Rhodopirellula baltica SH 1: one gene and its partner. The protein of the gene in region 1 interacts with the protein of each later gene in a pairwise test. Links are inferred from orthologs where the notes say so. Each region holds a gene or a part of one and is shown in the gene's direction. Other genes may lie near its edges.

Region 1 (3,938 bases):
CCGCTGAAGTCCAGTTTTCAGGGGCCGCAGACGCTGCTGAGTTTCCCTACAAAGCGATCAACCGCGGCGCGATCGCGTCGTTGGTCTTCTTGGCGTTGTCGTTGCCCGGATTGATGCCGACGTTCTCGCCGATGCTGATCCTGACCGTCCCCGGAATTTTGGCGGGCGTGATCGCGTTGCGAGCGATCAGTCGTTTTCCGGACGAATACAGCGGTTCGGGCGTTGCGAAGGTTGGTGTGGTCGGTTGTGCCGTGCTTTTTTTGGGTGGCATCGGGTTTCACACCTACACGTATCTGACGGAAGTTCCTGAGGGGTATGAACGCGTGGCGTTTTACAAGCTGCAGTCGGAGCCGAATGGTCCTGACCTGCCCACGCCCGATGCTTTGAAAATTGATGGCGAAGACATCTTTTTGAAGGGGTACATCCACCCCAGCAGCGGAAGCGGCATGCTTCGTCAGTTTGTGTTGGTTCCCGACCTTGGGACATGTTGTTTTGGCGGGGATCCGCGCAGCAGCGACATGATTGAGGTGACGTTGCCACCGGGCGAATCAGTCCGTGCTGGGCTGACCAAACGCAAGTTGGCAGGAACGTTCAAGGTCAATCGTGTGCCTCAGAGCAAAGAGGATTTTGAGAACGCGATGTTCTACAAAATGCGAGTTGATCTGTACAAATAACGCGCACTGATCGGCCGGATGCTGGCACGTTCGCGTTCGATTGCGTTTTGAGGTTGTGGGTCCCCCGTCAGACATTGGTACGATGGGTGCATTGCGTTGCAGGCGACCGGTACAGCAATTTTCTTCCACGAACGATGGATGCTCGTCAGATGCTATTGAATTGTCGAATTCCTTTGATGGCGATGGCTGGATGCCTGGCCGTTGGGGCCATGCTCCCTGCTCTTTGCTTTGCGGACGATTCCCAGACGCAGAAGGAACGCACCGCGACGGCTCGATCGATCATCGAACAACGTCGGGCGGCGATGCGAGGGGAAGCTGCCGGGCGTGAGAAGGTTGAGATCCGCAAGAGCAGCCAGGCGGATTTGGCCAAGGGCGACATCACGTTCGATGATTTGACGTTTGATATCGAAAAAGGCGAGGTGTTCGACGAGGAGAAGCTGACCAAAGAGCTGAAGTTCTTGAATGGTCGCAACGTGCGTTTGCGAGGATACATGTTGCCAAGCACGTTGTACAAAGAAACCGATATCGACAAATTCGTCTTGGTGCGAGACAACCAGGAGTGCTGTTTCGGGCCCGGTGCGGCATTGTTCGATTGTGTGATGATTGAGATGCAGCCGGGGCGAACGACGGATTTTGTGCCACGACCCATCATGGTGGAAGGCAAGTTTGTCTTGGATACTGAGAAGTATCGATACCCCGGTGGCAAAGGCCCTGATGGGGCATCTCACATGGCCGTGTTTCGAATAGAGGGACTTCGCGTCCGATGATCAACCCAGACCGTTTGCTGCAACGCTTTCTTCGCTACGTTCGAATCAACACCGCCGCTGATCCGCAGTCCCAAGCCTACCCCAGCACCGAAAGCCAGCGTGAATTGGGGAAGATGTTGGCGGATGAGTTGACTCAGATGGGACTGACCGATGTGGTTTTGGACGAGCACGCGGTTGTAACGGCAACGGTCCCGTCAACGATCGACGGCACCGCGCCGACCGTGGCTTTGGTGGCTCACATGGACACGTCGCCGGAAGCACCCAGCGAGTCGATCGATCCGCAAGTCGTTGAATCGTACAGCGGCGGTGACATCCCGCTTCCCAGCGGCAACGCGATCACCGTCTCGGGGTGTCCTGATCTCGAAAAGATGATTGGGCACACTCTCGTCACCACCGATGGCTCGACGTTGTTGGGTGGCGATGACAAAGCCGGCGTCGCAATCATCATGGAACTCGCCGAAACATTGGTTGAGAATCCCCATCTTCCGCACGGTCCGGTTCGCATCGTGATGACTTGCGACGAGGAGATCGGACACGGCACGGATAAATTGGATTTGCAAAAGCTTGATGCGACGGTGGCGTATACCATCGACGGCGGCGGCCAAGGCATCATTGACGTCGAAACGTTTTCGGCCGACGCGATGACGCTGATTTTTCGCGGTCACAACATTCACCCGGCGATCGCGAAGGACCGGATGGTCAACTCGTTGCGGGCTGCGTCCGATTTTGCCGCTTCGTTGCCCCGTGATTACGAGACGCCTGAAACCACTGACGGTCGAGACGGTTTCATCCATCTGCACGATATCGTCGGCGGCGTGGGGCAGACTCGCGTGGAACTGATCTTGCGATCCTTCGACAGCGAACAGTTGTCAGTTTATGCAGACAAAGTTCGCGAGTTGGCTGAGCAAGCCACCGCGGCGTGGCCGGGAATGAAATTGCAGTGTGAGGTTCGACGCCAGTATCGGAATTTGGCAGATGGATTGGCGAAGCTGCCCGAGTCAGTTTCGTTGGCCGAACAGGCGTTTGAGAATTTGGGGCTGCCTTGTCAAACCGCAATTGTTCGAGGTGGCACTGATGGGAGTCAGTTGACCGAGAAAGGACTGCCGACGCCGAACTTGTCCAGCGGTCAACACAACATTCACAGCGTTCTAGAATTCGCGAGCCTGGATGAGATGGTCATCTCTGCGAATCATTTGGTTGAGTTGTTGAAACTCTGGAGCGAGAAGCGAGTCTGAATCGGCCGGTTGCCGCTCAAATTCAGTGAGTGTTGAGAAACTCGATCGTCCATTCTTGCACGTCGGGTTCTTCCATCAGGAATGAGTGCAGCACGGGAACTTGATGAACCGTTTCCGCTCCTTCCAGTTGGGCTTCCTCGAGGCTGACGACAAAGTCACCGTCGCCATCCACCAAAGGATTCGCGATCGGTGTCGCGACCTTTCCGGCAACGATTGCGAACGGGAACGGGGGTGTGGCCAGGTGTGATTCCACATTGGACCAACGAGTCCCCAATTCCATCGCACCGGGGCCGGCAACCAAACCAAACACACCGGTGGGGGCGAGTCGCCGTGCGATTGCGGCGCCTTGGTTGGGTGGTCCAAGCATGACCATCGATTTCAATCGCGGCAGCAGGTTTTTCGGGTCGCCATCGGCTTGCAGGTCACCGATCAGATGCCGAGTGACGATGTTGCCCATGCTATGACCGACGAAGGCAAACTCGGCGTCAGAAGACTGGTTCTCGAGGACGTCCCGAAGTGCGGCGGCTGATTCAGCTAGCGAGTCACGCGTGCTAGCGTATCCAAACCGAATCGTTTGTTCGTAACCTTCGGCGTGGAGTTTGGTTTCCAACGATTTCATGCAATTGTCCGTTCGCATCAAACCGTGCAGCAGGACGACGACTGGCCGATCGCATGGCGGGGCGATGTCAGGTTGCAGTTGATTGAGTGCTTCGTCGACGTCGGCACGACTCCCCCATGCTCGTCGAACGTTGTTGGGATCGAGCAGTCGCCAGTGTTTGGTCACCGCGTTTTGCTGAATGCGGTAACCGGCACGATGGTCGTGATCGGTCCACAATTGAGCCCCGCCGAAAGTGGGCAGGGGAACGTTGATGTTCTGAGCCATGGTCGTGTTCTCGGAAGTTCCCCACCAAGTGTGAATGCCCCAAGCGGGAGACAGTGTAACAGCGGCGATCAAAGCAAATCGCCGAATGGCTTTGAAACGACGGCCGTTCAATCGGGTGAAGTTCATGTTTCGACGCTGCGAGAAGGCGAGGTGTTTGGCGTGTCTTCAGATTGGGGAGATATTCAACTAGAGACCAACGCCAAAGCTTTTTGCGCGAAAGATGGATTTTCTTTCGCGAATCACATCGCCAAGAGGGATCGAGTCCATTGAAGGCACAGGTCACGGTTGAGCGTGAGTGTGGTTTGCAGCGGGCAGCCAATTCGCCGGAGTGTTTCGGCCCAAAACGGCAACTCCGAATTGGGAGGGCTCGGAATGAGGA
Region 2 (3,488 bases), 180 kb from region 1 along the record:
TCTCTTTTAGCAGTCTGCCTCCCCACCCACCGGCCATTTCGCGGATTCTGACGTGATATTGATTCTGAAAAACGGCGCGACCGACGATCAGATCGACCATGTGCTCCAAAAGGTCGAGTCGATGGGGTTCCAGACGCACCTCAGCCGCGGGACGTTTCGCACGATCATCGGCATGATTGGTGACGAGAGTCTCACCACCGAACAACAGCTTCAATCGATCCCCGGCGTGCATCAAGTCGTTCCCGTTTTGCCCCCTTACAAATTGGCCTCCCGAGAAGCTCACCCTGAATCCAGCGTCATCGACGTGTCGGGTGTGGAGATCGGTGGAGGCAACCTGGCCATGATCGCTGGGCCGTGCAGCGTCGAAGATCGCGACCGGATGATGCGGATCGGCGAGAGCGTCGTCAAATCAGGAGCCAACCTTTTTCGCGGTGGAGCTTACAAGCCGCGAACCAGCCCCTACGCGTTTCAAGGTTTAGGCGAAGCCGGCCTGAAGATCCTGCGGGAAGTCGGCGATGCGTTTGGTGTGCCGGTTGTGACCGAGATCACCGACCCACGAAATGTGGAGTTGGTGGCGGAGTATTCCGACATGCTGCAGGTCGGTGCTCGCAACATGCAGAACTTTGTGTTGCTGACCGAGGTCGGCAAAACCAAACGCCCCGTCCTGCTCAAACGTGGGATGGCGGCGACGATTCAAGACTTGCTGATGAGCGCCGAGTACGTGCTCTCACAAGGCAACCCTGACGTGGTGCTCTGCGAACGCGGCATCAAGAGTTTCGATCCATCGACTCGGAACCTTTACGACGTCGCTGCTGTGCCGGCTGTCCAAGGTTTGACGCATTTGCCGATCATTGTTGATCCGTCGCACGCCACGGGCCGGCCGGATTTGATTCCGCCGTGTGCGTTGGCCGGATTAGCCGCGGGTGCGGATGGCGTGCACATCGAAGTCCATGATTGTCCCGAAGAAGCCAAAAGCGACGGGGCTCAAGCCTTGTTGCCCGAACAATACAACGAGATCGTTCAGAAGATGGCCGCGATGGCTGAACTACTGGGCAAAACGATCTCACCTCTTCCGAACTCAACCACTAAACACACCCCGCCAACCGAGGCCCTCGCGTGAGTCGTCGCATTCTGATTGCTGGTAACTGGAAAATGAACATGCGTGCCGAGTCCGGCGCGTCGCTTGCCAAAGGCATTGTCGACGCGGTTGGCAAGTCGCCCGCTGTCGAAGTCGTTTTGTGCCCCCCGTCGGTTTACCTGAGTGGCGTGGCGGACGCGGTCGTTGGGACTCCCGTGGAATTGGGGGCACAGAACCTGTACGCCGCCGAAGACGGTGCCTTCACCGGTGAAGTCAACGCGTCGATGTTGACCGACGTCGGTTGTCGATTTGTGATTCTGGGGCACAGCGAGCGTCGCCAATTGATGGGCGAAACGGACGCTTGTGTCGCGAAAAAGCTGCACGCCGCGTTGGCTGGCAACTTGGTTCCGATCGTTTGCGTGGGCGAAACCCTCGAACAACGCGAAGCGGACGACACCGAATCGGTCATCGAAACGCAAATTCGCGGGTCGCTGGAAGGTTTGGACGAAGCTCGCGCCGCGAATATTGTCATCGCCTACGAGCCCGTTTGGGCGATCGGGACTGGCAAAACTGCTAGCAAAGAGCAAGCTGAAGCGGTTCACGCCTTCATTCGTGAGCTTTTGGGAAAAATGTTCTCGACCGAAGTCGCCGAACAAATCCGAATTCAGTACGGTGGCAGTGTGAAACCGGGCAACGCAGAAGAATTGTTGTCCCAACCTAATATCGACGGGGCTCTCGTCGGCGGGTCAAGCTTGAAAGTGGATGATTTCGCTGGAATCATCAAAGCGGCTCCCTCCGCCTGATCTGACTTCGTATTCGTTCCCACAACCTTTCCATTTCAACGGACTGTTCGCCGTGAGTGTCGCTTTCGATTCTTTGCTCCAACCCGCGTCGTTGGTCAATCAACTGATTCCCGCCCTGCCCTTGGCCTCGTTCATGAGCGTCGTGCTGGGTTGGTTGATGGCGTTTTTGTCGGTGTTCTTGATCTTGCTGATCTTGATCCAACGCGGCAAAGGCGGTGGATTGACTGGAGCCCTGGGGGGACCCGGTGGTCAGTCCGCGTTTGGCAGCAAGGCTGGTGACACATTTACCGCAATCACCGTCGGCACCGCCGCCGTGTGGGCACTGGTTTGTGCGTTCGCCATGTATCAATTGGGAGCTCACACTCCCGCCGTCGCCGACACCAGTGATTCGCAAATTCAGTCGGGACCTGGCGATGACGTCGAAGACATCACCAGCGGATTGGTTGTTCCGACGGGGGCTGATCGCGATGAAGCCAGCGATCTGGAAGCTGCCATTGATTCATTTGGTTCGTTGTCCTCGGGCGATTCCGATGCAGCTGAATCGGCCGAAGAAGCTGAACCAGAAGCGGCTGAAACGACCGAAGCTGAAACCACTTCGGATGAGGAAACTCCGTGACGCAGGCGTCTCTTCGCACGCAAGTAAATTCCTCTTCACCGCACGGCGGGTCGCCCTACCCTTCGCTGCGCAGCATGACCGGCCAGGGCCGGGGCGAAACCTCCACTGCCGCCGGTTCGGTCGTCACTGAGATTCGCTCGGTCAACAATCGTGGGCTGAAGATCATTCTCCGTACCAGTGATTCGGTTTCGGAGTTTGAGCCCAAAATGGAGGCATTGGTCCGTCAGCATTTGCATCGTGGCAGCGTCACGGTGCAGGTGCGGTTCACGCCGCCACCCGGAGCTGATCTGCCTCGCATCAATGCCGATGTGGTGCGTTCGTACGCCGAACAACTGGCGCAAGTCGCTGATTCTTTGGCGATGGGTGATGCCGTCACCTCAACCAACATTGATTTGGCTCACCTGATGCAGATGCCAGGTGTGCTGGAATCGCCTTCTGCCGGATCGCAGAACCGATCGTCCGATGAGCAAGCTTTGGCGGCCAAGTGGTCACTGGTTCAGGAAAGCATTGAATCGGCACTGGATCGGTTCAAGCAGATGCGATCGGATGAAGCCATCGCGATGGCCGAATCGATCGAGCAAGACATGACGCTGATTCAGGCTCGCTGCGAGGAAATCGCCAAACGCAGTCCTCAGGTTGTGGCTCGATACCAAGAGCGTTTGCGAGAACGCATCGAAAAGGCATTGTCTGAGAACGGATTGTCGGTGGGCGACCCGGTGGATTTGATCCGAGAAGTCCAACTTTTCGCGGACCGATCCGATATCAGCGAAGAACTAACGCGGTTGGGAAGTCATTTGGGACTGATGAGAGGCGTTTTGGCTGGCGACTCGGCGGAGACGGCTTCTAGCGAATCGGGCAGTCGCGGGGAAGCGGTCGGGCGAAAGCTTGATTTCATTATTCAGGAGCTCAATCGCGAAACCAACACCATCGGCAGCAAAGCCGGCGACGCGGAAATTGCTGAGCACGTGGTGGAGATCAAGTGCGCGATCGA

The links.
Region 2: the proteins of pepT (region 1) and tpiA interact in binary tests that used the Escherichia coli proteins (3 or more experiments, as listed by UniProt). The link is inferred for Rhodopirellula baltica SH 1 from one-to-one orthologs.

The regions. Positions count from the first base shown.
Region 1 is NC_005027.1:3,946,331-3,950,268, reverse strand. Bases 599-3,556 are described here. They hold pepT (peptidase T), read left to right. Parts: upstream 599-1,437; coding sequence 1,438-2,676; downstream 2,677-3,556. Other genes in these bases: RB_RS15015 (esterase/lipase family protein), read right to left, coding at 2,699-3,556; RB_RS15025 (DUF3299 domain-containing protein), read left to right, coding at 809-1,441; RB_RS15030 (DUF4190 domain-containing protein), read left to right, coding at 599-674. In the rest of the region: more of RB_RS15030, read left to right, coding at 1-598; more of RB_RS15015, read right to left, coding at 3,557-3,685; RB_RS15010 (trypsin-like peptidase domain-containing protein), read right to left, coding at 3,799-3,938. UniProt on the Escherichia coli protein: Cleaves the N-terminal amino acid of tripeptides.
Region 2 is NC_005027.1:3,765,198-3,768,685, reverse strand. The notes cover bases 1-2,998. They hold tpiA (triose-phosphate isomerase), read left to right. Parts: upstream 1-1,116; coding sequence 1,117-1,881; downstream 1,882-2,998. Other genes in these bases: RB_RS14455 (YicC/YloC family endoribonuclease), read left to right, coding at 2,572-2,998; secG (preprotein translocase subunit SecG), read left to right, coding at 1,934-2,497; aroF (3-deoxy-7-phosphoheptulonate synthase), read left to right, coding at 53-1,120. Also shown: more of RB_RS14455, read left to right, coding at 2,999-3,488. UniProt on the Escherichia coli protein: Involved in the gluconeogenesis. Catalyzes stereospecifically the conversion of dihydroxyacetone phosphate (DHAP) to D-glyceraldehyde-3-phosphate (G3P).